DNA from 3 places in the Shewanella sp. WXL01 genome. Region 2 is predicted to be linked to each of the others. Evidence: predicted binding sites of a transcription regulator. Region 2 holds the regulator's gene; each other region holds the start of a gene.

Region 1 (8,320 bases), on a different contig from region 2:
ACTTGATGTTGATACTATCGTTCCTTATGTGGAACCGGAGGTCCAACAATGAAAACTGTAAAATCACTGCTGGCTGTAGGCGTTGCCCTTGGGCTTTTTAGTGCGCAAGGAGTGCAGCAAGCTCAAGCTTGTCAGTATCATTCAGGCCCAATGTTTGGTGCAATTGGTGCGCAGCACGGTCCAGGTCCAGGCAACTTCAGGCCTGTACCAAGGTTCAAGCTCAAGCACGAAGATGTTGTCACTGTGTCTGCCGGTGAGCATGGCGAAATCCCAATTCAATACCGTGTGCCGCGCTTTTATAAAGACATGGCGTTAGAGATTAAATCAGGTGCTCAATTGGTGATTGAGTCAGAGCCTACAGTGTCGCTTGAAGGCGCTGAGGGCGAATTGATTTTATCGTTTCTCGCTGAGGCAAAAGGTGCGCACAATATTGAAATGCTGGCTACAGGGATGCGCGATGGTCGTCCCTATAGCCTGATCAAGGTTATCCGCGTTAACGCTATTTAAAGCTAATCGAACTTGCCTGAGGAGTTAATGGTTTCGCTCCTTGGGCACTTCCCACAATCCACTGCGCTTCTAGCAGAGTTAATGTTGGCAATGACTTAAACAAGTTAAATTCTGCTGACGTAACTGACTTATCACACTCAAATACATAGCTAAACTCTGCATCGGCATGATTATGTTCGTCATGCTTATCGTGGTCATGATGCTCGTGCTTGTCATGATCATGCTTATCGTGATCATGGTGCTCGTGTTTGTCATGATCATGCTTATCGTGATCATGGTGCTCGTGCTTGTCATGGTCATCATGCTCGTGCTTGTCATCATGTTTATCGTGAGCATGTGCACCTAAAGCAAATTGTTTTTCCACATTATCTGTCGCTGACACGAGCTTGCAGCTAGCATTTAGGCTGACCACATCACTTGCGGTTTGAACCAGTTTGGCAAACTTAGTCACAGCTGCTTGTTGCTGTTTATCTTCAGCGCGGTGCTCGAAACCAAATGCGTTAATGGCAGGAATATTAAACTGCACATTCCACTGCTTGCCTTCATTGATGAAAAAAACTTCACCTTGGTCGTGTACGTGCTTATCAGCAGCAAATGCAGTAGGTGCGCAAATCATTGCAGCAACAAGTGTAGGGACTTTAAAATTCATAAGCACTCTCTTTAGGTCAATCTTTATTATTCGGCGATATCGTTGTTATTGCTAATACTCGACAGTAATGTTTGTGCCCAAATGATGTCAATCGACACTATGAGTCACGTACGATTAGTGTGAACTGTCAGTATTTATATACGCTTAATTTATCTCAATTATTTTCAGATTAGCGGTTAATGCACCCTCATCCGCTTGAGCTTAAAATGATATGTTGTATCATATCCATGTTAATCTGTAATAAACCGCTATTCACTAATCGATAATCGTTATTGTGAACCTAGTGCGGCAAATACTCAATAAGATCTACTCGAGTTTGCAATTAGGTTTACAACATACCCCATCAATAAAGAGTGCAAACCATGACAGCCACATTGATCAAGCATGCCAGTATCGTTAACGAAGGCAGCATTACTCAGCAAGATGTATATATAAAAGCAGGTAAAATCGCCGAAATTGCACCAAATATTGACGCAAAGCCTGGCGATACACTCATTGATGCGTCTGGCAAATATTTATTGCCGGGTATGATTGATGATCAAGTGCATTTTCGTGAGCCTGGCCTAACTCATAAAGGCAGTATCGCCACAGAGTCTCGCGCAGCGGTGGCTGGCGGAATTACTAGCTATATGGAAATGCCAAATGTTAGCCCATCAACCACCACAATCGATGCGCTTGAAAGCAAGTTTGACATCGCCGCTGCAAACTCTGCTGCCAACTACTCGTTTTATCTTGGTGCCACCGAAGACAACCTTGAGCAAATTAAACAACTTAACCCCAAGCGTCACTGCGGCGTAAAGGTATTTATGGGGGCATCAACTGGCGATTTACTAGTTGAGCATCCACAAGCGCTTGAGGCGATTTTTGAGCATTCACCTGTATTGATTGTGACCCACTGTGAAAATGGCGCTGTTATTGCCGAAAACCAGCAAAAGCTTAAGCAAGACCACTCACCGCTGACGATAGAAGATCACCCAAAACTGCGTGACGATGAATCTTGTTATGCATCGTCTAGCTATGCGGTAAACCTAGCTAAAAAACACAACAGTCAATTGCATGTGCTGCACATCACCACAGCCAAAGAACTAGACCTATTTGAAGCAGGCCCTGTTGCGGGTAAGTCAATTACTGCCGAAGCTTGTGTGCACCATTTATGGTTTAGCGCTGACGATTACGCTCTGCTCGGAAACCGCATTAAATGTAACCCTGCAATTAAATACCAAAGCGACCGTGACGCGCTGCGTAAAGCATTGCACACAGGGCAAATTGATGTTGTCGCCACCGATCATGCGCCGCATACACTTGAAGAAAAGAACGTGCCTTATGAGCAAGCGCCAGCCGGATTACCCTTGGTGCAGCATGCACTGCTTACCATGCTTGATCATGTTCAGCATCAGCGTTTAACCCTAGAGCAAGTAGTTGAAAAAACGGCGCACAATGTCGCGATTCGTTACGCTATTGAAGGGCGTGGCTATATCCGCGAAGGCTACTATGCCGACTTAGTGTTAGTTGATTTAGCGAAAACCACACCAGTGACTGATGAAAACTGTCTATACCACTGCAATTGGACGCCATTTGCTGGCCATGAATTCACATCACGAATTGCAGGCACCTGGGTAAATGGTCAGCAGGTATTTGATGGCGACAAGCTTATTGAAGCGCCAAATGCTGCAATGGCATTAGCGTTTGAGCGGTGATTTGTCATACCAATTGGGGTTAGCGCTCCTGATTTAATAGAACGAATAAAACAACATTAACGAGAACTGTCATGCTAAGAAAAAATCCAACTGGGCACATGCCTGTGGTCGCAGAAACGGCGTTTATTGATCCTACCGCCATTATTTGCGGCAAAGTCATCATTGAAGAAAACGTATTTGTTGGCCCTTATGCGGTTATCCGCGCTGATGAAGTGAACGCACAAGGCGACATGGAGCCAATTATTATTAAGCGCGACACCAATATCCAAGACGGTGTGGTTATTCACTCAAAAGCCGGCGCAGCGGTAACGATTGGCGAGCGTAGCTCTATTGCCCATCGTTCAATTATCCACGGCCCATGTGAAGTGTGCGACGATGTATTCATTGGTTTTAACTCCGTAGTGTTTTCTACCAAAATTGGTAAAGGCTGCGTTATTCGTCATAACAGTGTGGTTGATGGCTTAGACTTACCAGAGCAGTTCCACGTGCCGCCAATGACTAACATCGGCCCAGATTTTGACTTAAATACTATCTCTAAAGTACCACCAGAATATTCAGCATTTTCTGAGTCTGTGGTTTCTGCAAACCATACCCTGGTTGAAGGTTACCGGAGAATTGCTAATGAGCTCTAACCCTATCTCTCAGGTACCTACCAACATCATTACCGGCTTTCTTGGTGTGGGTAAAACCTCAACCATTATGAGCCTAATTGAGCACAAGCCAGAGCATGAACGCTGGGCAGTGCTGGTGAATGAGTTTGGCGAAATCGGTGTAGATGGCAGCTTGTTTCAAGGCCAGCATGCTGAGCAGCAAGTCTTTATCCGAGAAGTACCCGGCGGTTGTATGTGCTGCGCCGCAGGTTTGCCGATGGAGATCGCGTTAAATCAACTGCTCAGCACTGCTAAGCCAGACAGGTTATTGATTGAGCCAACAGGCTTAGGTCACCCTAAAGAAGTGCTTGAGGTGTTGTCATCTGAGCATTACCGTCAGGTATTGTCGCTGCAGCAAACCATCACTTTGGTTGATGCCCGTAAACTAGCTGAGCCTAAATATACTGAGCACGATACGTTTAATCAGCAAATTGTCATTGCTGATGTGATTGTCGGTAATAAGCAAGATCTGTATCGCGCTGATGAAGCTGAGCAACTCATTGCTTATGTCAATCAGGCTAACCCTGATGCGAAAGTGATTTTTGCCGAGCATGGTAAATTGCCGCTAAGTGCGCTTGAGGGTAAAACTCAAGGTTTATCCAACAGTACACATCATCACCACCATCATCACGGCAAACCTAAACCACTCGCGTGTGATCTGCCTATGCCAGAAAGCGGCTTGATTAAAGCCAGCAATCAAGGTGAAGGCTACAACAGTGTCGGCTGGCGTTTTGCGCCAGATAAAGTGTTCTCGCGTCAGTCATTGGTGCGTTTATTAGTTAATTTGGTGGTAGAGCGTATGAAAGCCGTGTTTATCACCGACATGGGAGTATTTGGCTACAACTTAACGCCGGACGGTATTACCGAAATTGAGCTTGATGAATGCTTCGAGAGCCGTATTGAGTTGATTTCGCAAGCTAATGCAGCCGGAAAAAGTACCATTGACGATGGCATGGAATCTCAGTTGCTGGCATGTTTGGTTGATTAGCAAGCTAAAGCATTTGTAAGCCTTTTTCGGCGTGAGCGCAAAGCACCTAGATTTAATCAAATCAGCTGTTGTTGATTGTTGCTATTGCGCTTTACCGCTTTGCTGGGTAAAGTACTGTTAATTCATACAGTGCTTTGTCCAGTTTTCTATGCGTCTATATATTGCCGAAAAACCAAGTCTTGGTCGCGCTATTGCCGATGTGCTACCTAAGCCACTTAAAAAAGCTGAGGGGTTTATTACCGCGGCTAACGGCGATTGCGTGTCATGGTGTATCGGTCACTTGCTTGAGCAAGCCGAGCCAGATGCCTATGACGACAAATACAAATCCTGGCGTATTGAAGATCTCCCCATAGTGCCTGAAAAATGGCAGCTCAAACCTAAGCCGAAAACCCGTAGCCAATTAACCGTACTGCGTAAGTTAGTAAAACAAGCCAATGAGCTGGTTAACGCTGGCGACCCTGATAGAGAAGGGCAGTTGCTGGTCGATGAGGTCATCTCCCATTTAGGCGTTAAGGGCGACAAGCTTGCCAAGGTGCAGCGCCTATTGGTGAGTGACTTAAACCCAAGCGCGGTAAAAAGGGCACTTGGGCAACTGCGCAGTAACCGTGAGTTTGTTCCACTATCAACATCAGCATTGGCTCGTAGCCGTGCTGACTGGCTATATGGTATGAACATGACCCGCGCCTATACTATTCAAGGTAAAAAGGTTGGCTATCAAGGTGTATTGTCTGTTGGGCGTGTACAAACGCCAATACTTGGCTTAATTGTCCGCCGCGATGAAGAAATCGCAAACTTTCAACCTAAGCCGTTCTATGAGGTGTTAGCGCATTTATCTGACGTAAATGAGTCAGAGCCTAACTTTAGCGCCAAGTGGCAACCAAGCAAAGCTTGTGAACCCTACATGGACGAAGATGGCCGTGTGCTTGCTAAAGGGTTAGCGCACAACGTGGCAGGCAGAATTACCGGTCAACAAGCCAAAATCACTAAGCTTGAATGCAAAACCAAAAAGCAAAATCCACCGCTGCTTTACAGTTTATCGTCACTGCAAATCGACGCCGCTAAACGCTTTGGTTTAAGCGCCAAAGCTGTGCTTGATACCTGCCAAAGCCTGTATGAAAAACATAAACTTATCACGTACCCGCGCTCAGATAGTCGTCACTTACCTAAAGAGCAGTTAGCACTTGCTCCTGCTGTTACCCAGGCTATATGCGCCAATGCGCCGCAACTCACTCAAGGAATTGACAGTCCAGATTTATCTTTAGTCTCTAAAGCCTGGAACGACTCAAAAGTCGATGCGCACCACGCCATCGTCCCAACCGAGAAAAAGGCAAACTTAGCCTCGCTAACTCGCGATGAAGCGAACCTTTACCAACATATCGCTCGCCAGTATTTGGCGCAGTTTTATCCGGCTTACGTATATGACGAAACTCAAGTCGAAATAGCGATTCAAGGCGGCAGATTCACCACCAAAGCTAAAGTCGACAAATCACTCGGTTGGAAACAGCTATTCCCCGCAAGCAGCAGTGCAGTGAAAAACGGCGCTAAGGATGATGCTGCCAGTGGGGATGGTGAAGAACTGGCCAAGCTGCCTAAACTCACTCGAGGTCAGGTGCTGTTTTGTCATCAAGGCGAAGTGGTAGAAAAAGTGACTCAGCCACCTAAGCACTTTACTGATGCAACCTTGCTTAGCGCAATGACCGGCATTAGCCGTTATGTCAGCGACGCAGAGATTAAAAAGACTTTAAAAGAAACCGATGGTTTGGGCACTGAAGCAACTCGGGCAGGAATTATCGAGCTGCTGTTTAAACGTGGCTTTGTTGTGCGCTCAGGCAAAGCGATTATAGCGACCGAGGTAGGCAAAGGTTTAGTTCACAGCTTGCCTGAGTCGGCTACCTTGCCTGATATGACAGCGCTGTGGGAGCAAAGCCTAGATGCCATAAGCCAAAAACAGTTACGCTACGACAGCTTTATGCAGCCATTGGTTAATCAAGTATCTCATCTTGTCTCTCAAGCAGCAGCCCATATTCCTACGGCATTACAAGGCGTTAAAGCGCCAGCTAAAAAATCTTGGGGCAAGGGCGCAAAAACAGCAAGAAAAGGTCGCAAAAGCTACAGTAAATCTGGTGCTTCGAATGCTAAAGCGGCATCAAAAACATCAACGACAAAAAAGCCAGCCTCAAAACGAGCAACTGCGAAAAAAGCTACCGTTAAAAACTAGCCGTTAGAAACCGATTTATTATCCCGAGTTGAGGTTATTTAGATAAAGATCAAATACCCCTAGGCTTTTTTCAGCAATAATTGCAAAATAGCGTTAGGTAAAATCTGAGGTGTATTATGCACAAAGATTTGCCGCTACCTAACTCGTTTTCAGCGCATTAAAGCCGTTTATTTAGAGGGAAGTTTCATGAAGTATCAAATCATACCGGTAACACCGTTTCAGCAAAATTGCAGTGTGATTTGGTGTAAAGACACCCTACAAGCGGCAATCGTCGACCCTGGTGGCGATATCGATCGCATTACCACAGAGGTTGAAAAGTTAGGCCTAACGCTAGTCAAAATTTTGCTTACTCATGGTCATATCGACCATGTTGGTGGTGCACAAGCGCTTGCCGAACAGCAAAATATCCCTATTGTAGGGCCACATATCGACGACAGCTTTTGGCTAGAGAATTTGCCAGGCCAAAGTAAAAATTTTGGCTTCCCAGAAGTTGGCGCTTTTACTCCAAATCAATATTTGAATGACGGCGACACTGTTGAGTTAGGCAACCAACAGCTGCAGGTGGTGCATTGCCCTGGCCACACGCCAGGTCACGTAGTGTTTTACTCAGCATCATCAAAAACTGCCTGGGTAGGCGATGTACTGTTTAGAAGCTCTATTGGGCGCACCGACTTCCCACAGTCGAATCATCAAGATTTGATTAATTCAATCACTAAAAAACTATGGCCATTGGGCAATGAAACCCAATTTATTCCAGGCCACGGCCCAATGTCGACATTTGCGGAAGAGCGTCAACACAACCCGTTTGTGGCAGATCAGTTACTGGGCTAACGGTCGAAGTCAGTATTAAGCGTGACACAATTAAGACATAGGCAACCAAGTGGTTGCCTATTTTTTAGGTGTGTGGGATTGCAGGTGTTCAAGCAACCGGCTGATTTAGCTTGGCTAAAATTCGCAATCAAGATGGCTGCAAGTGTCATTTTTTTCAAATGTGACGATTTTTTGATTGAGTAATTACTCATTTTTATTTAGCGTAGAAATGTAAAATTTTTGATCAAGGAGGGGATTGTGAGATTTTTAGTGCTTTTAGTATTGCTCTTACTGTCGTTCTCAGGCGTCTGTGCTGATGAACGTTACGTGAGTAATATCCAGCCACAGTATTTTGATGAAGATATCAATCGCCTAAAAGCGGCTGATGCCAGTATCGATTACAACGCCGAAAAAGATGAGTTTACTATCTATTTCTATGAGGGCATTTATGTCGTTGGTGTGAGGTTGTCTCGCGATGCGGCAGACTCGCTAATGTCAGCGATTTATAAGTATGAATCATGGAATAAGAAAGCCATTGCTAAAGCCGTCACCCTCGATAAAGAGATAACCAAAGTTAAAACCGGCTATACCTTTTGGCGTTTAGGCAATAGCCCGTGGCGAGTAGGGCGCTCAGTCGATCTTAGCCTGCACTTTTACTCACAATCACCAAAGCATCACCAACTAGTGTTTGTCATCCCTAAAATGCAAAGCATCAATAACCAGTACATCTCCTATCATCCAAAAGAGCCACATTTCGACCTAGAGCAAGCAGTAAACCTGCGTCAGCACTTTGAGCGAGAC
Region 2 (8,320 bases):
CGCCATTGGCTTGGTGACAGGCAACACAGCTTGCCATGTAAACTTGTTCACCTTCACTCATTAGCTGTTCATGGGTGAGTTCGGAAAGGTCGGCTTCAACTGCCTGAGCAACTTCGCTGGCAGCCTCTTGGACTTCACTAACCACAGCTTCAGCTGCTTGCTCTATGGTTTCGACAGCCGAGGTTGCGTCAGGTACCGCTTGGGTTGCTTCAGTTTCAGCGCTCGAGCTGGTGGCAGCTCCTGTAGTAAGGTTGCTAACATCGATCGCCTGCACTGATTCACCACTGTTATTGCCCCAAGCATTACGCTCATAAGTGACGACAGCGGCAATTTGAGTTGCACTTAGCTGCTTATTGAATGCCTGCATAGCCGTGCCGGGTTTACCGTTAACTACGATATCAATGTGATCTGACACATCGCCCTTAATCAGCGGACTGCCAATAAGTGATGGGAACACTCCAGGGAGACCAGCACCGTTAGGTTGGTGACAAGCCGCGCAGCTAGCAAGGTAAACCTGCTCGCCTTGAGCCATCAGCTCTTCCATCGACAAGGTTTTATTGAGCGATGCGGCGGCATCTGCTTCGGCCTGTTTAGCAGCTTGCTTTTGGTCAGCTAACCAAGCGTCAAATTCAGCTTCTGGTAAAACTTCAACCACCACCGGCATAAAGCCGTGGTCTTTACCACATAGCTCGGCGCATTGACCGCGATACGTGCCAGGCTTATCAACCTTGGTCCAGGCTTCATTAATAAACCCTGGATTAGCGTCTTTTTTTACTGCAAATGCGGGTACCCACCAGGAGTGAATCACATCATCTGAAGTCATTAAAAAGCGCACTTTACGATTGGTGGGGATGACGAGAGGCTTGTCTACTTCCAGTAAGTAGGTATCGGTTTTAGTGGCGTCGCCCTCGATTTGATCTCTTGGGGTCGATAGCACGCTGAAAAACTCGACGTCTTCGTTAAAGTAGCTGTAATGCCACTTCCATTGTGAACCCGTTACCTTAATCGTTAAGTCAGCATTCGATGGGTCTTCCATGGCGATCAAAGTCTTGGTCGCAGGAATAGCCATACCGATAAGGATAAGGAAAGGGATAACCGTCCATATCACCTCAACTTTGGTGCTATGGTGAAATTTAGCGGGTTCAACGCCTTTTGATTTGCGGTGGAATATCATGGAGTAAATCATTACTCCAAACACCAAAAAACCAATGGCGCAGCAAATATACAAAATGATCATGTGTAGGTCATACACTTGACCACTAATATTAGTGACACCTTGGGTCATGTTTAGGGGCATTTCGCTTGCCACAAGGCGCGGTGCTACTACAGCTAGTAACCCCAATAGCGCACAATACAACCATTGCTTCACAAGACTTCTCCTCTGCCAATTGCGAATAGCAACTACAAAGAAGAGTCACACAGTAAGTCTCTGCTCTATGCAAACTCTTCGGTTCCCAAAAAAGCTTGATGACTTCAAAGTATCGGTGGCGGTGAGAATACTTCGATGCTAATAAGCACTATGGCTTGGTTAGCATTACTGCTGCACGACTACGGGTGTTTACCGCTCGAGATACCTACGACTGAATTTATCAACTCTGATTTGACGTGTTCCAATCTATGTGGATTCACGTTTTTTATATTTAGATGGCGCGTAAAAATCAGCCACCTTGATTTAACATTACTTGCAGTTTAAATATTGATCAAGATCACTTTTATCGGTAATAGCTTGAAAAATGGCTTAAAAAAGTAACAAAAAGCCCTGCAACTATGGCAGGGCTTGAGTTGTAGGGCCTGTTAATCTTTCAAGATTATTTTTGCAGCTGCTTGTTGGAAATTTATACAAGGCAACGACTTTGATGTGTGGTTGTTCCACATGATAAGTCGTTAACACAGTAGAAATGACAACAAGCGCTGCCTGAAAGGTTCGTTTAAAAGCACTTTACTCTTTGTTGTGAGCGAATTTGTGTAGGTGACTAGACGTCATCGCTCACGCCTCGATTAAAGTGCTTTTAATTCGAACAAATTCTAATCAGCAAAGAGCAACAGGCCCTACTCGCAATAAAAAATTAATGAATTGCTGCGAAATTATTCATTTTGCCAGTGATACTTGCAGGGTTAACAGCTTGATTAGCAAGTTCGCTTGCTTGTTGCTCTTGGATAACTAGACCTAGAGCGCGAGCACTTTTTGCTACTAGTTGTAGGCGGCGACTGTCACGGTCATCTAGATTGCTGGTCCAGCTAACGACTGCGCTAGATGTACCACTGGTAAGGGCTTTCTCAGTGGCCCACAGGGTTTCAATTTCATCTTTTGCATGCACCAACAATACCCGGTCAGTACGGACGCCTGCGTTAGCAAGAAGTTGTTTGTAGCTAATATGTGGAGGATTGATCAGTACAATCCAGCGACCTTGAAAACTCAGCGTAGCGAGTTGAGGTGCCAATGCTTTTAGCTCTTGCTCGCCTTGAGTTTTTGAGCGCACAGTATTAATGCTAGGTTGTGCTTGAAGATCGGTGCAGCCTGTTGAGCCATCAGTCCACATACCAGGGTGGCGAGGTGCATTTCCCATTAAGTTATTCATGACCAATCTCCATTTCTAATCACACCAACTGCCAAGCCTTCAATGGTTAAGCTCTCACAGGTTAAGTCGACCTTAATTGGTGAGTAGTCTTCATTTTCAGCATGTAGCAGTACTGTATTACCTTTCTTTTCAAAACGTTTTACTGTGACATCATCTTCAACGCGAGCGACAACCACTTGACCATTTCTTGCTTGTTGCATTTTATGCACCGCAAGTAAGTCACCTTCTAAAATACCAATGTCTTTCATACTGTCGCCGCGCACGCGTAGTAAAAAGTCAGCAGAAGGTTTAAACATATCTGGGTCAACTTGGTAATGCTGTTCAACATGTTCCTGCGCCAAAATCGGTTCACCCGCAGCAACTTGACCAATTAACGGCAGACCATCGTTTTGTGCTTCTTCGTCTTGAGGGAGGCGAATACCGCGAGACGTGCCAGGCATGATTTCAATACAGCCTTTACGAGCTAACGCTTTTAAGTGCTCCTCAGCAGCGTTGGCACTTTTAAACCCAAGACGCTTGGCAATCTCTGCACGAGTAGGTGGCATGCCAGTTTCTGCAATATTGGTTTTAATTAGCTCTAAAATTTCTGCTTGGCGCGGCGTTAATGGTCTCATGTTGAATCCTGTTTTTTTATACAGTGACTGTCATTATATACAGTGTTTGGGTTCGTGCAAGTATTAACCAATATTATTTTTTCGAAAGGCTATTAGTGAGTTAGCGAACTCTGAGTCAGTGTGCTCTGAAAACTACTGTGTGCTGGTGGTTTGATTAACGATTGATAACTCATAGTGTTAGCCGACGATATTCTGTTATCCTATGCGGCATTATTTGTCCGTAGAATTCATAATCACAACTATGTCAAAACCAGATTCGCTAGTATTACGCGCGTTGCGCTGGGTTCAAAAGTGGATGGTACACACGATTGTTGTTCCTGAAGACCCTTTTGATGACTTAAATCTCGATAAAGATAAGCCCATTGTTTACGTGATGAAGACGGAGTCGATTAGCGACACCGCTGCATTAAGTGAAATCACCTCAGGCTTTGGTATGCCAAGCCCGTATGAGCCGCTAGAAATCGACGGTTTGACGGTGCCTAGGGTTGTTTGCCTTGAAGGACGTAAGCCGATTTTTGGTCGCCGCGAAAGTGGCGACAAGTTTCTGAGCTATTTTACCAATCTGTTAACTGTGCATCGCCAGCGTCCTGAATTAGATATTCAGCTGGTGCCAGTGAGCTTGTATTGGGGGCGTACCCCGGGCAAAGAAGATGACACCATGAAAGCGGCTGTGCTAGAGCGTCAGAACCCAACCTGGTTGCGCAAGTGGCTGATGATTATGTTTTTAGGTCGTCATAACTTCGTGCAGTTCTCAAATGCTGTATCACTTAGATTTATGGCAGACGAGCATGGCAGTGATAAAGCCATCGCGCAAAAGCTTACCCGTGTTGCCCGTGTACACTTTGGTCGTCAACGCAAGGTGATGACCGGGCCGCAACTGCCAAATCGTAACTCATTGTTTGACTCATTACTGAAGTCTGAAGCAGTACAAAAAGCGATTAAGGAAGAAGCTGCCAACAAGAAAGTCACAGAGGAGAAGGCAAAGGAAACTGCGGTTAAATATATTGATGAGATAGCGGCAGGTTATTCAGACAGTTTAATTCGTATCGCTGAGCGCTTTTTAACCTGGCTGTGGAATAAGCTATACAGCGGTATTAAAATTCGCGGCGCGGAGCAAATTCGTCAGTTGCACCATGATGGCCACGAGATTGTATATGTGCCTTGTCATCGCAGCCACATGGACTACCTACTGCTGTCTTACATTCTTTATTACCAAGGTATGGTGCCGCCGCACATTGCAGCAGGTATTAACCTTAACTTCTGGCCAGCTGGCCCTATGTTCCGCCGCGGCGGCGCCTTCTTCATTCGCCGCAGCTTTAATGGTAACAAGTTATACACCGCGGTATTTCGTGAGTATTTAGATCAGCTGTTTACCAAGGGCTACTCAGTAGAGTACTTCACCGAAGGTGGTCGCTCACGCACCGGGCGCTTGCTAGCGCCTAAAACCGGTATGTTAGCTATGACTGTGAACAGCGTGCTGCGCGGCATTGAAAGACCTGTCACGCTAGTGCCAGTTTATCTGGGTTACGACCATGTGATGGAAGTGGCGACTTATCATAAAGAGCTAAGCGGCAAGAAGAAAAAGAAAGAGTCTGTTTGGCAAGTATTCGGCATTATTCGCAAACTGGGTAACTTTGGCCATGGCTACGTTAATTTTGGTGAGCCGATTAACCTGCAAAATTTCTTAACTCAGCAATCACCTGATTGGCGTGAAGAAATGGCAAAAGATAAAGAACAAAAGCCAAGCTGGTTAACGCCAGCTGTCAATGATTTAGCCAATCGCGTGATGACCAATATTAACGGCGCCGCGGCGGTTTCTGCCGTCACTTTAGGTAGTCTAGCGTTACTGGCTACTGAGCAAAATGCACTAGAGCGCAGCCAGCTAGAGAAGCAGTTAAATCTTTATCTCAATCTACTCAACAAGGTGCCATACACAGGCTACACCTCGGTGGTGGACGGTGATGGCGCTTCGGTTATCGACCAAGGATTAGCGCTGAATAAGTTTGTCTCTGAAAAAGACACCATGGGTGAGATTATCTCACTTGATGAGCAAACAAGTATCACCATGAGTTACTACCGTAACAACATCATTCACCTGTTGATTGTGCCTTCACTTATCGCCAGTTGCCTAGTGTACATCGAAAACTGTAAGCGTGAACAAATAAAAGCGATTGTGGCGGACTTATACCCGCTATTGAAAGCTGAACTGTTTATGAATATTGATGATCTTGATGCTTACATCGATAACATTTTAGCGCTAATGACGGCAGAACAATTAATAGATGGCACAGAGCTGTTTAAAGTCAATGAGGCACACGTCACACAGTTAAACTTGCTTGCTGAAACTGTCAGCGAAACCATGCAACGTTACGCCATCATTTTCAACTTGCTTGCTATTAAACCTGATCTTGAGCGTAGCGAACTCGAAAGCGACAGCTATCAACTTGCGCAACGTTTAGGTAAGTTACATGGGGTAACGGCACCTGAATTCTATGACAAGAAACTGTACAACACCCTAAGTGTTAAGCTTAAAGATCTTGGCTATTTGAGTGCAGAGCAAGCTAATGAAGATGTGATTCGAATTCGTGAGCATGTCAATCAATTGCAGCGCTCATCGGTAAAACAAACAATTGTAGACAGCGTTGCTGCGGAGCATGGTTAAACCCAATGACAACTCAACATGAAGGCGGCCAAACGGCTAGCCCACAAGCTAAATCACTACTAGGTGGTGCCATGATTATTGCAGGCACCACAGTTGGCGCAGGTATGTTTTCTCTGCCAGTTGTGGGCGCAGGTATGTGGTTTGGATGGTCATTGGTCATGCTTGTCGGCATTTGGTTTTGCATGCTGATGTCTGGCTTGTATTTGCTTGAAGCTAATTTGCATTTTAAGCCTGGTGCGAGCTTTGACACGCTGACCAAAGAGACTCTTGGGCAATTTTGGCGAGTGGTCAATGGCCTGTCTATCGCGTTTGTGTTGTATATCTTGTCGTACGCTTACATTAGTGGCGGCGGCTCTATTGTCAATCACAGCCTAAATTCAATCGGTGTTGAATTGCCGCAAAGTGTCGCAGGTCTGGTGTTTGCTTTGGTATTGGCAGCGATTGTGATTATCAGTACTAAAGCTGTCGATCGAATTACCACCATTATGCTTGGTGGTATGGTGATTACCTTTTTCCTGGCGATTGGTAATCTGCTCATTGAAGTAGACTTTAGCAAGCTTGCTCAAAGTGATTCTCAAGCAAGTTATCTCCCCTTTATGTTGGCCGCTTTACCGTTTGGTTTAACCAGCTTTGGTTATCACGGTAACGTGCCAAGCCTAGTTAAATATTATGGTAAAGATGGTGCTAAGATCACTAAGGCGATATTTATTGGTACCGGTATCGCCTTGCTGATTTATGTGTGTTGGTTAGTCGCCACTATGGGCAATATCGACCGTAGTATTTTCCCTGATATTATCGCTAAAGGCGGTAACATGGGCGTGCTAGTTGCTGCGCTGTCTGATGTGATTGAAAGCACTTGGTTGAATAACTTACTTACCTTGTTTGCAAACCTAGCTGTGGCGTCTTCGTTCCTTGGTGTAACTCTTGGTTTGTTTGACTTCTTAGCGGATTTATTCGGTTTTGATGATTCAGCAACAGGCCGTGCTAAAACCGCGGCTGTGACCTTCATTCCACCAACCATTCTAGGCTTACTGTTTCCTAATGGCTTTTTGATTGCGATTGGTTTTGCCGCGTTGGCAGCAACTATTTGGGCGGTTATTGTGCCGGGGTTATTGGCATACAAGGTACGTAAACTGTATCCAAATAGCGACGGCTTTAAGGTGCCAGGTGGTAATGGCATTATCTGGCTAGTGATTGCCTTTGGTGTGATTACGGCTGCGTGCCACTTGTTAGCGATGGCGGATATTTTGCCAGTATACAAATAGCGAATTTACAGATTTGTATGAATAGTAAAGGTCTTCTACGGAAGGCCTTTTTTGTTTTCCTAAGCTACCAACTTCATTAGGTTATCATCGTATAGGCTTTGCTTGTATTTTTGTTTACATGACATGTTTAGGTTGAGCCTGCTATGTAATGATATTTAAAGCACGCAGCAAGCACATCCTTGTGGGCTCAACGAAAACATCCATGTTTTCAAAGGCTTTAAATATCATTACTTATAGATGCTATTGAGAATACTAAATAATTGAAACCCACCTTTTTCAAAAGGTGGATTCTTTACTGTCAGCAGACACAAAAACATAAGAATTACGGATGAAAGTTGGCTGCTAAAATGGGTAAATTAGTCTATGTTTAGCTTGTTTGTATCAGCACTTTGATTGCGCTATTTCACACGGTGATTTCAGGTTATATAGCCAGATTTCAGGCTACCTACCTAAGGAGAGGTTGATGAAAGTTGAGTCATATATTCAAGGCCAGCCATGTTGGGTTGAGCTCGCATCCCATGATTGGCAAGCGGGAAAGTCGTTTTATCAGCAACTGTTTAACTGGCAACTTGTCGATATGGAAACGCCTGATGGTCATTACACCACAATGCAAATTGATGGCGGTGATGTAGCGGCCATGTATCAAATGTCGGCAGAGATTGCTAAAGACACCCCAAGCCATTGGACCATCTACTTTGCAGTCGATAACGTTGATGAAACCATTGAGCGCGTCAAACAAGCTGGAGGTCAGCTGGTTATTGGGCCGCATAATGTCGGTGATGCAGGGCGTATGGCAGTGTTTCTTGACCCAGAAGGCGCGAGCTTTGCAGTGTGGCAGGCCATGGAACATTCAGGTATTCAACATAGGCAAATGGCAAATACTCTGTGCTGGGTGGAGCTGGCCTGTTCTGACACCGGTGTTGAGAAACAGTTCTATAGTCAGGCGCTAGGGTTAAACACCAAGCTTAATGATAGTGTTGATTTTGAATATACCGAGTGGCACGCAAAAGACACGCCTATTGGCGGTATGATGGCGATGACAGAAGAGTGGGGCGATATGCCAACCCATTGGATGAGTTATTTTGATGTGGATGACTGTGATGCCATGGCTGCTAGAGCTGCTGAATTAGGCGGCAAGGTGTGTGTGCCGCCAACCGACATTCCGCAAGTGGGCCGCTTTGCAGTAATTAATGACCCACA
Region 3 (8,320 bases), on a different contig from region 2:
AAACATTGGTAAAGACGTTAAAGAGATGCTTGAGAATGACCTTCAGTACGAATACAAGGTTGCTGAAGACTTACGTAAGGTGATTGCACTTTGTGAAGAAAAGGGTGATTACCAAACTCGCGAGCTGCTTGAAGTTTTACTCGATGATACTGAGTCGGATCACATGTACTGGCTTGAGAAGCAACTACGCCTAATCGAGCGAGTGGGTCTGCAAAATTACCTGCAAAAGCAAATGTAATTGCATACTCTGCTATACAAAAAACGCCGCTAACGTATTAGCGGCGTTTTTGTTTATAGCATTGTTTGCTCTGGCCGTAGTGTTTATCTAAGACTAAAGCTTAAATTGACCAATCAGGCCTGACAGCTTGTCATTGATTTCGGCAATATTAGCGGTTTCTTGTTGCTGCAGTTGCCCCTCTTCATTCAAGGTTTCTACCATATCGTGGATCTGATGCATGTTGAGGTTAATCGCCTGAATAACCTGATTTTGCTCGCTAGCTGAGGTTGAGTTCTGGCTATTTAGCGCATTGATCTCATCCATAATCACGCTCATCTGTTGCAAGCTTGCAGAGGTATCCGCCACTTCTTCAACGGTTGTGCCACACGCTTGCTCTGTTGAGGCAATCGATGCCACTACATTGGTTGCTTCAGATTTTAGCTGTGCGAGCGCCTGCTCAATCTCACTGGTGCTGGTTTGGGTGCGACTCGCTAGTGCGCGCACTTCATCAGCGACCACTGCAAAGCCTCTGCCTTGCTCGCCGGCTCTAGCTGCTTCAATCGAGGCGTTAAGTGCCAGTAAGTTGGTTTGCTCGGCAATGGCGCCAATTACATCAACAATGGACTGGATCGAGCTAGTCTCATTGTTCATATGCTCAACTTTGCCAGCGGTTTCGTTGATTTGACTCGCAAGGGCAAGAATACCTTGCTGGGTCGACTCGATAGTTTTTAAAGAATGGGCGCCGCTGTGATGCGCTTCATGAGTGTGCTTCGCCGCTTCTACTGTATTGGCTTCAACCATTTCAGCGGTATTCGATAGCTGCTCTATCGCGGTCACGATTTGTGTGGTTTCGCTGGTGTGTGAGGTTAAAATTTGCTGAGAATGCTCACTGAATTGTTGTAGAGAATGTACGCCAGATGACAGTGCAACAGTTGCCTGATTAATCTCTTTCATCATACTTTGTAGCTGGCTAATGAACTGGTTAATGCCACTGGCAATTTTACCTATATCGTCATTGCATTTAACTTCAAGACGTTTGGTGAGATCGCCGTTACCTTGAGATAGCTCCGTCACTAAAGTGCGCAGCTCAGCAATTGGTAGGTACAGCTTGTTGAGCACGACGAGCAATCCCGCTACCGAAGCAATCAATACTAGAATCACGACCAATAGTAATTTAAACGTTGCTTGGTATAGCGGGGCAAACGCGCTGGACTCATCCACAGTAACAATGACGTACCACTCTTGGTTATCAATCAGCTCGATACGTTTGCTGGCAACTAATGTGGCCTCGCCATTGAGTTCGTGAGTTGCCACACTTTGGTTGACCCCCAAAGCTTGTTGGGACACTTGCTTTAAGTCGGCTATATCATTGATGTTTTGTTTTGCCTCGATAAAAGGCGAGGTAGAAGCCAGTACTAGTCCCTGTTTATTGACGATAAAGCCCGTAGCGCCTTCAATTTCATTGAGCTTGTTTAGCTCTGAGGTAAGTTGGTCAAAGCGGAGGTCAGCCATGATGATGCCGCCATCAATTTGATGCATCACTCCGAGCATTGGTATCGCATCAGTGCGGGTAAAGAACACATCGCTTAGGCTAATGCCACGAGAGCGCTTACCTGCTTGATACCAGGGACGAGTTCGAGGGTCATACTTAGATACGATACCCACACCATTAGGAAAAGACTCTGAGGCTTTAGACACATAGCTGCTGCCATCATCAAAGCCTATGATCACTTTGCTCACGCCGCCCAGTTTTGCTGTGTATTGCGTCATAGCCACGTGGCTATGTTGATTTTGACTTTGACCATTTTCTTGACGATAGAGCATGGCTAGCTCAGTGACCGCGCTGGTTGTGCGCTCAAAGCGAGATTTAATCTCGATAACTTTTTGTTCAATCACATGGTGAATGTTTTGTACCAGCGCATCTTGCACACTGTCTTTAAATTGCACATAGGTTACTAGGCTACTAATGAGCAGAGACAACATCAGCAGTCCTGTCATAGCAGAGAGTAAACTTGCTTTAAAGCCGAGCTTTTTCATTAGCTTATCCTAATTGTATTATTATACTTTTTATTATTCTAAGGATAGTATGCTAATTAAACTGCTAACTTCATCAATATTCTTGTATCAGTGTTATACAAAATGTGACTTGCCGCTTTTGAGGGCGTTTCTGTTCCCTGCTCTAACCAAATAACAGGTTTTATTGAATACTGTTTTTTTATACAGTAATATTGTGGTAATCGTTTTTTGGTCACTGATATGAGCAACAGATGCGAAAAATAATTCATATCGACATGGACTGTTACTACGCCGCTGTAGAAATGCGTGACTTCCCCGAACTAAGGGGGAAGCCATTAGCTGTGGGGGGCAGAAGTGATAGGCGTGGGGTGATCAGTACTTGTAATTATGAAGCGCGTGCTTTTGGGGTGCGCTCAGCCATGAGTAGTCATCAAGCGTTGCAGCTGTGCCCAGACCTGACTTTGGTGCCAGGAAGGATGCAAGTTTACAAAGATGTTTCGGCGCAAATTCGCGAAATCTTTAAGAGCTATACCAGCCTTATTGAGCCTTTATCGCTAGATGAAGCCTATCTGGATGTCACAGATACCCAATTGTGTAAGGGCAGTGCCACCTTAATGGCACAGGCGATACGCGATGAGATTTATCAGCAAACTGGGCTGACAGCATCAGCTGGTGTAGCGCCAGTTAAGTTTCTTGCCAAGATTGCTTCAGATCTCAATAAACCCAATGGTCAGTATGTCATTCGCCCTGATGATATAGCGCAGTTTATTAAACCCTTAGCTCTGAAAAAGATCCCCGGCGTTGGTAAGGTTACAGCGAAGAAGCTTGCTGACCTTGGATTAAATACCTGTGAGGATGTGCAAAATTATCCAAAACAAGCACTTGTGCAGCGCTTTGGTAAGTTTGGCAGTGTATTGCATGAGCGGGCTTATGGGCGTGATGAAAGAGCTATTAGCCCTAATCGCGTGCGCAAGTCGGTGGGCGTTGAAACCACCTTAGCAAAAGACATTTATACCCTAAGCCAATGTCAGCAGGTGATGCCGCAACTCATTCAAGAGTTGTCATCGCGAATGCAGCGCAGTGCTAAAGATAGAAGCATTAACAAGCAAGTGGTCAAGCTTAAGTTTAATGATTTTAAGCAAACTACGATTGAGCATCGCAGCGATGAGCTGTCAGTCAACTTGTTCGCGAGTTTGCTTGAAGATGCCTTAAAGCGTGCCAATGGTAGAGGTATTCGTTTACTGGGCGTGAGTGTTGGGCTTGCAGGTGAGGCGCAAAGCCAAGAAGCAACTCATGTTGCACAAAGCTCACAACTTGATTTGCCGCTGTAAGCAAATGCAGCAACTCGGTGTACTAATGTTTACCTCTAAACACCTAGGTCTTAATACTCATTCAGTAATGCTGTTTTCAATAAAAAAAGGCTGCAAATGCAGCCTTTTCGATGTTTAACCTTGCTAATGAGAATTAGCTTTTCGCTGGAATATTCTCTAGCACCGCAAGTAGTAACTCCCAGTATTGACCAACAGTGGTGATGTTGACCATTTCATCTGGGCTGTGTGGGAAGCGGATAGTTGGACCAATGGATACCATGTCCATGTTCGGGTACGGCTCTTTAAATAGACCACACTCAAGACCCGCGTGAATAACCATAATGGTAGGGTCTTTCTTGTAAATGCCGTTGTAGGTTGCGCGCACAATTTCCATAACAGGTGAGCTATTATCTGGCTTCCAACCTGGGTAAGCACCGCTAAACTCGATGCCTGCACCGCTCAAATGAGCTAGTGACGTCAACATGCCTTCAATTTCGTCGCGACCTGAGTTGATAAGCGAGCGGATAAGGCACAAGATTTGAACTTGCTCTTCCTCGGTAGAAATCACACCAACGTTTAGTGATGTTTCAGTTACGCCTTCAACTTCATCACTCATACGCATCACGCCGTTCGGGCAAGCATTAAGTAAATCAATTAAGCTATTCTGCGCAGTTTCGCTCATTACTTTAGTAGGCGAGTCAATCGCTTGTAGAGTTAAGGTCATATCTGGGTCTGCAATGGCTAGCTCTGCGCGAATGGTTGCCTGAAACTGGGCAATGTTTTGCTCAAGTAACTCAACGTTATCTGCAGGCAGCATAAAACTAATGTTTGCTTCACGTGGGATAGCATTACGCAGCGAGCCACCAGTAAAGTTGACTAACTCAAGTGCTAGGTTGTCAGCATATTCAAATAAGAAGCGTGCAAGCTGCTTGTTGGCATTACCGCGGCCTAGGTGAATGTTGACACCCGAGTGACCACCTTTTAAACCAGATAAAGTTAAGCGGTAGCTAGCATTATCTTGCTCAGGTGCTTGCCATGTCATTGGTACAGAGATTTGACCGTCAACGCCGCCAGCGCAGCCCATGTAGATCTCGCCTTCTTGCTCTGAGTCTGTGTTGATCAGGATCTCAGCATCAAGCATGCCAGCTTCAAGACCAAATGCGCCTGTCATGCCTGCTTCTTCATCAATGGTTAGCAATACTTCTAATGGGCCGTGTTTAATGTCGCTGCTGCCCAAAATAGCCAGCGCCGATGCCATACCAATACCGTTATCTGCACCGAGTGTCGTGCCGTTAGCTTTTACCCACTCTCCATCAACATAAGCTTCGATTGGGTCTTTTTCAAAATCATGCTCTTTGTCAGCATTTTTTTGCGGCACCATATCAATATGGGCTTGCAGGGCAACAACTTTGCGATCTTCCATACCAGGTGTGGCTGGTTTTTTGATGATTAGGTTACCGACTTTGTCTTCAACTACATTCAAGCCCTGAGCATTTGCCCAATCTTGAATATGCTGTGATAAAGCTTGTTCGAACTTTGATGGGTGAGGAATTGCACAGATTTGTTCAAACCATTGCCAAAGCGGTTGAGGATATAATTGGTTGATTGCGGTCACGATTGAGCCCTCAATTAGTCGTTGTTTATGCTGCGGCGCTTGCTACTCCCAGTTTATGGATTCTAGCTACAGGGAGTTAATAGCGTCGCTATTTATTGTTTGCTTTTATGCCAATCACTTGGCATGCGCTAATGGATAGGCACTTTAGCACACTTCGCTCACAGTCTGATCGACGACCGTGACGATAAAATCGAAATGAGATTGGTTTGGGTCGCATTTTCTGTAAATATAACTTCACCCGCTCAAACCTAGGTGACAGTTCAGACCCAAGTTGTGAGCCAAAAAATTTAAACCCAGATAAAGGAATGCCCATGTTTCACAGCCCGATTGTTGGTGTAAACCAAGCCGATGCCATTTTTGCCGAAGATAAGTGGGATGCAGTAGTGGTTGTTACGCCAAGTATTGATGCCATTGAGCAACAAGAAATAAAACTGCTCGCCGCCCATGGTGCACAGGTCGATATGCGTGTAGGTAAGTCAGCCACCTTGTTATTTGCACCAGGTCTTGCTGGTGGCCGCTTAGTGATTTCTCCAGTGGCAGATATTGATAATGAATATGTTGATGTGCGCCAATACGCTAAAGCTGCCCGAGCTGGTATTGAAATTGCTGAGCAAGCCGGTGCTGTAAAACCTTTACTCGTGGTGGCTAGCTCAAGTGATAGCCGCTACCAGTTTGCACGCTCGGTAGCAGCCATTGCCTGTAATCAAAGCCTATGGCAGCCGCTAGAAACCCGCCTTGCGACAGGCCTAACCCCTAATATCGAGCAGATTGGTCTTTTAGTTGAGCAAGCGCAAGATGACAGTGTGGCCGCAGAGGCTGATGCCATCTCGCTTGGTCAGTCATTAGCACGTGACTTATGCGGCACTGAGCCTGAGCAAATGAGCGCGATTAAGTTTGCTGAGTATTGTCAGCAAGCATTTAAAGACACTGTAATTAAATGCAGTGTGATAGAAGATAAAGCCACACTAGTTAAAGATTATCCGTTACTCAGCGCTGTCGGTCGCTGCTCGTTTGATGTTGCGCGTCATCATCCTCGGGTCGTGCGCCTTGAATATGTCGGTGTGGGCGAGATTGAGCAGTCGTACTTTTTAGCGGGTAAAGGTGTGGTGTATGACACTGGCGGCGCAGATTTAAAAGTTGGCGGCGCCATGGCTGGCATGAGTCGTGACAAAGGCGGCGCTGCGGCGGTAGCGGGTGTGATGAAAGCACTAGCTGTCACCCAACCTAAGGGAGTACGGGTTGTTGCAGAGCTTGGATTAGTGCGCAACAGCATAGGTAGCGAAGCGTTTGTTACCGATGAGATAATTACTAGCCATGCTGGCGTGCGCGTGCGTATTGGTAATACCGATGCTGAAGGGCGTTTAGTACTTGCTGATGTGATGTCACACCTTAAGCAGCAAGCGCTAGAGTGTGACAGTCAGTCTGCACCGCAAATGTTTAGTGTCGCCACATTAACAGGACACGTGGTGCGTGCTTATGGCGGCTACACAGCTTTGGTCGAGAATGCAGTTGCACGTAACATGCAAATGGCAAGCGAGCTACAGCAAGTGGGTACCTTATGGGGTGAGCCTGCTGAGCTGTCCTACTTACGCCCAGATGATTTTGACAGAATTGCTGATAAAAATGGCGCCTGTGATGTGATCTCGTCAAACAATGCGCCTTCATCAATCACGGCGCGTGGTCACCAATTCCCTGCAGCATTTTTAATTAAGGCATCAGGTATTGCAGAGCATGGTGTCGGCAGTGACAAGCCAATTGCTTATACCCATGTGGATATTGCCGGCAGCGCCACTGAAGGTGACCCGCTTTATGGCAAACCAACTGCTAACCCTGTAGTGAGCCTGTATCAATACATTTGTCGTAAGTAAAACAACCTATCGCTCCTGCTAGCATGGAGCGTGTCACAATAAAAAAGCCGATATGTCACTCTCAATGAGGCGCATGTCGGCTTTTTTGATGATTTTGTGTACTAAAACCTCATTTATATGACGAAATTGTAATATAATTTCTGTATTATGCGTTAAAAATAAATTTTGAAAATAATTCTTGTAATTAAATTACGTTTTTGTATAATTGTTTTCGTCGAGAGGGGACTCTTGATTCTAGTATTATCCAGGAAGGATATCTTCTCCAAGGATCCGAGCACTAAGTTGTCTCTATGGATTGAGAAAAAGTTAGTTCCAAGGAACCGAGCCAAGCTTTACTAGGTTTTTAAACAACTTTTTTGGAGAATAGCTATGTCTTACTTAGGTAATCGTAATGTATTTTGGCAAAACTTTTGGCTTGATACGAAAGTTCTGCAACGTGGTCTGTATCCGATGAAGTAAAGGTTTGTCCACCTTTTATCATCAACTTTCCACCCCTTTTGTTAGTCGAGAGACTTTTAGACTTAGGATAAGCGACCTTGTCGGTTATCTTCATCACAATTAGTGATGCTTGCATTCCTTTCCCCAAATGGGACGCATGAATATGTCAGCCTACTCTTTTGAGTAGGCTTTTTTTTGGTTATTTTTCTCCTGAATCACCACTATGTTCTCAACTGAGAACGCAAACCTTATCTAGTTCACATGTCCACAAGAACTGCGACCGTACCAGCGCAACATAAGCTGCTATTTAATAGCTATATGGCGTATAAATCACTATAATTCCGCTCGCGAAGTTGTTAATTTGCTTAACATTCTGTACTGCCGTTTCATAATTAAAACAGTCGGCGATACATCATTGTCTAGATCACCTACACCAAGGAACATGGTTCCATGTTAGAAAAACTTTTTAAACTTAAACAAAACAACACCACGCTAAAGCAAGAAGTTGTTGCCGGTTTAACCACCTTCTTGACTATGGCGTACATTATTTTCGTTAACCCTATGATGCTTGCAGATGCAGGAATGGACCAAGGTGCAGTATTTGTCGCGACTTGTTTAGCTGCTGCGCTGGGTTGTTTAATTATGGGGCTAGTGGCGAACTACCCAATTGCGTTGGCGCCAGGCATGGGGCTGAATGCGTTTTTTACCTACACAGTTGTGGGAGAAATGGGTTACAGCTGGGAAACCGCACTGGGCGCGGTATTTATGTCGGGAGTGTGCTTTTTAATTTTATCCTTAGTGCGCATTCGCGAATGGATTGTTAACTCCATTCCTATGTCGCTGCGATTTGGTATTG

What was found. Region 2 encodes LexA, which represses DNA repair genes until DNA is damaged. Its sites were predicted from a motif close to TACTGTATNNNNATACAGTA; they were not measured.
Region 1: G3R49_RS06785 (DNA topoisomerase III) is a predicted target of LexA. The motif match lies at 4,604-4,623, and genes of this name have one in related genera.
Region 3: dinB (DNA polymerase IV) is a predicted target of LexA. The motif match lies at 2,423-2,442, and genes of this name have one in related genera.

The regions. Positions count from the first base shown of each region.
Region 1 is NZ_JAAIKQ010000002.1:360,089-368,408, forward strand. Features, by position in the region: gene G3R49_RS06755 (DUF3299 domain-containing protein) at 1-52, shown strand, start outside; gene G3R49_RS06760 (hypothetical protein) at 49-507, shown strand; gene G3R49_RS06765 (DUF2796 domain-containing protein) at 500-1,156, opposite strand; gene G3R49_RS06770 (dihydroorotase) at 1,519-2,853, shown strand; gene G3R49_RS06775 (DapH/DapD/GlmU-related protein) at 2,925-3,485, shown strand; gene G3R49_RS06780 (GTP-binding protein) at 3,475-4,491, shown strand; gene G3R49_RS06785 (DNA topoisomerase III) at 4,640-6,709, shown strand; gene G3R49_RS06790 (MBL fold metallo-hydrolase) at 6,896-7,540, shown strand; gene G3R49_RS06795 (hypothetical protein) at 7,778-8,320, shown strand, end outside.
Region 2 is NZ_JAAIKQ010000009.1:34,704-43,023, forward strand. Features, by position in the region: gene coxB (cytochrome c oxidase subunit II) at 1-1,369, opposite strand, end outside; gene G3R49_RS16470 (SulA-like leucine-rich domain-containing protein) at 2,067-2,579, opposite strand; gene lexA (transcriptional repressor LexA) at 2,576-3,193, opposite strand; gene plsB (glycerol-3-phosphate 1-O-acyltransferase PlsB) at 3,435-5,855, shown strand; gene mtr (tryptophan permease) at 5,861-7,120, shown strand; gene G3R49_RS16490 (VOC family protein) at 7,584-8,320, shown strand, end outside.
Region 3 is NZ_JAAIKQ010000001.1:852,390-860,709, forward strand. Features, by position in the region: gene bfr (bacterioferritin) at 1-238, shown strand, start outside; gene G3R49_RS03710 (methyl-accepting chemotaxis protein) at 332-2,254, opposite strand; gene dinB (DNA polymerase IV) at 2,485-3,564, shown strand; gene G3R49_RS03720 (aminoacyl-histidine dipeptidase) at 3,698-5,158, opposite strand; gene G3R49_RS03725 (leucyl aminopeptidase family protein) at 5,470-7,026, shown strand; gene G3R49_RS03730 (NCS2 family permease) at 7,915-8,320, shown strand, end outside.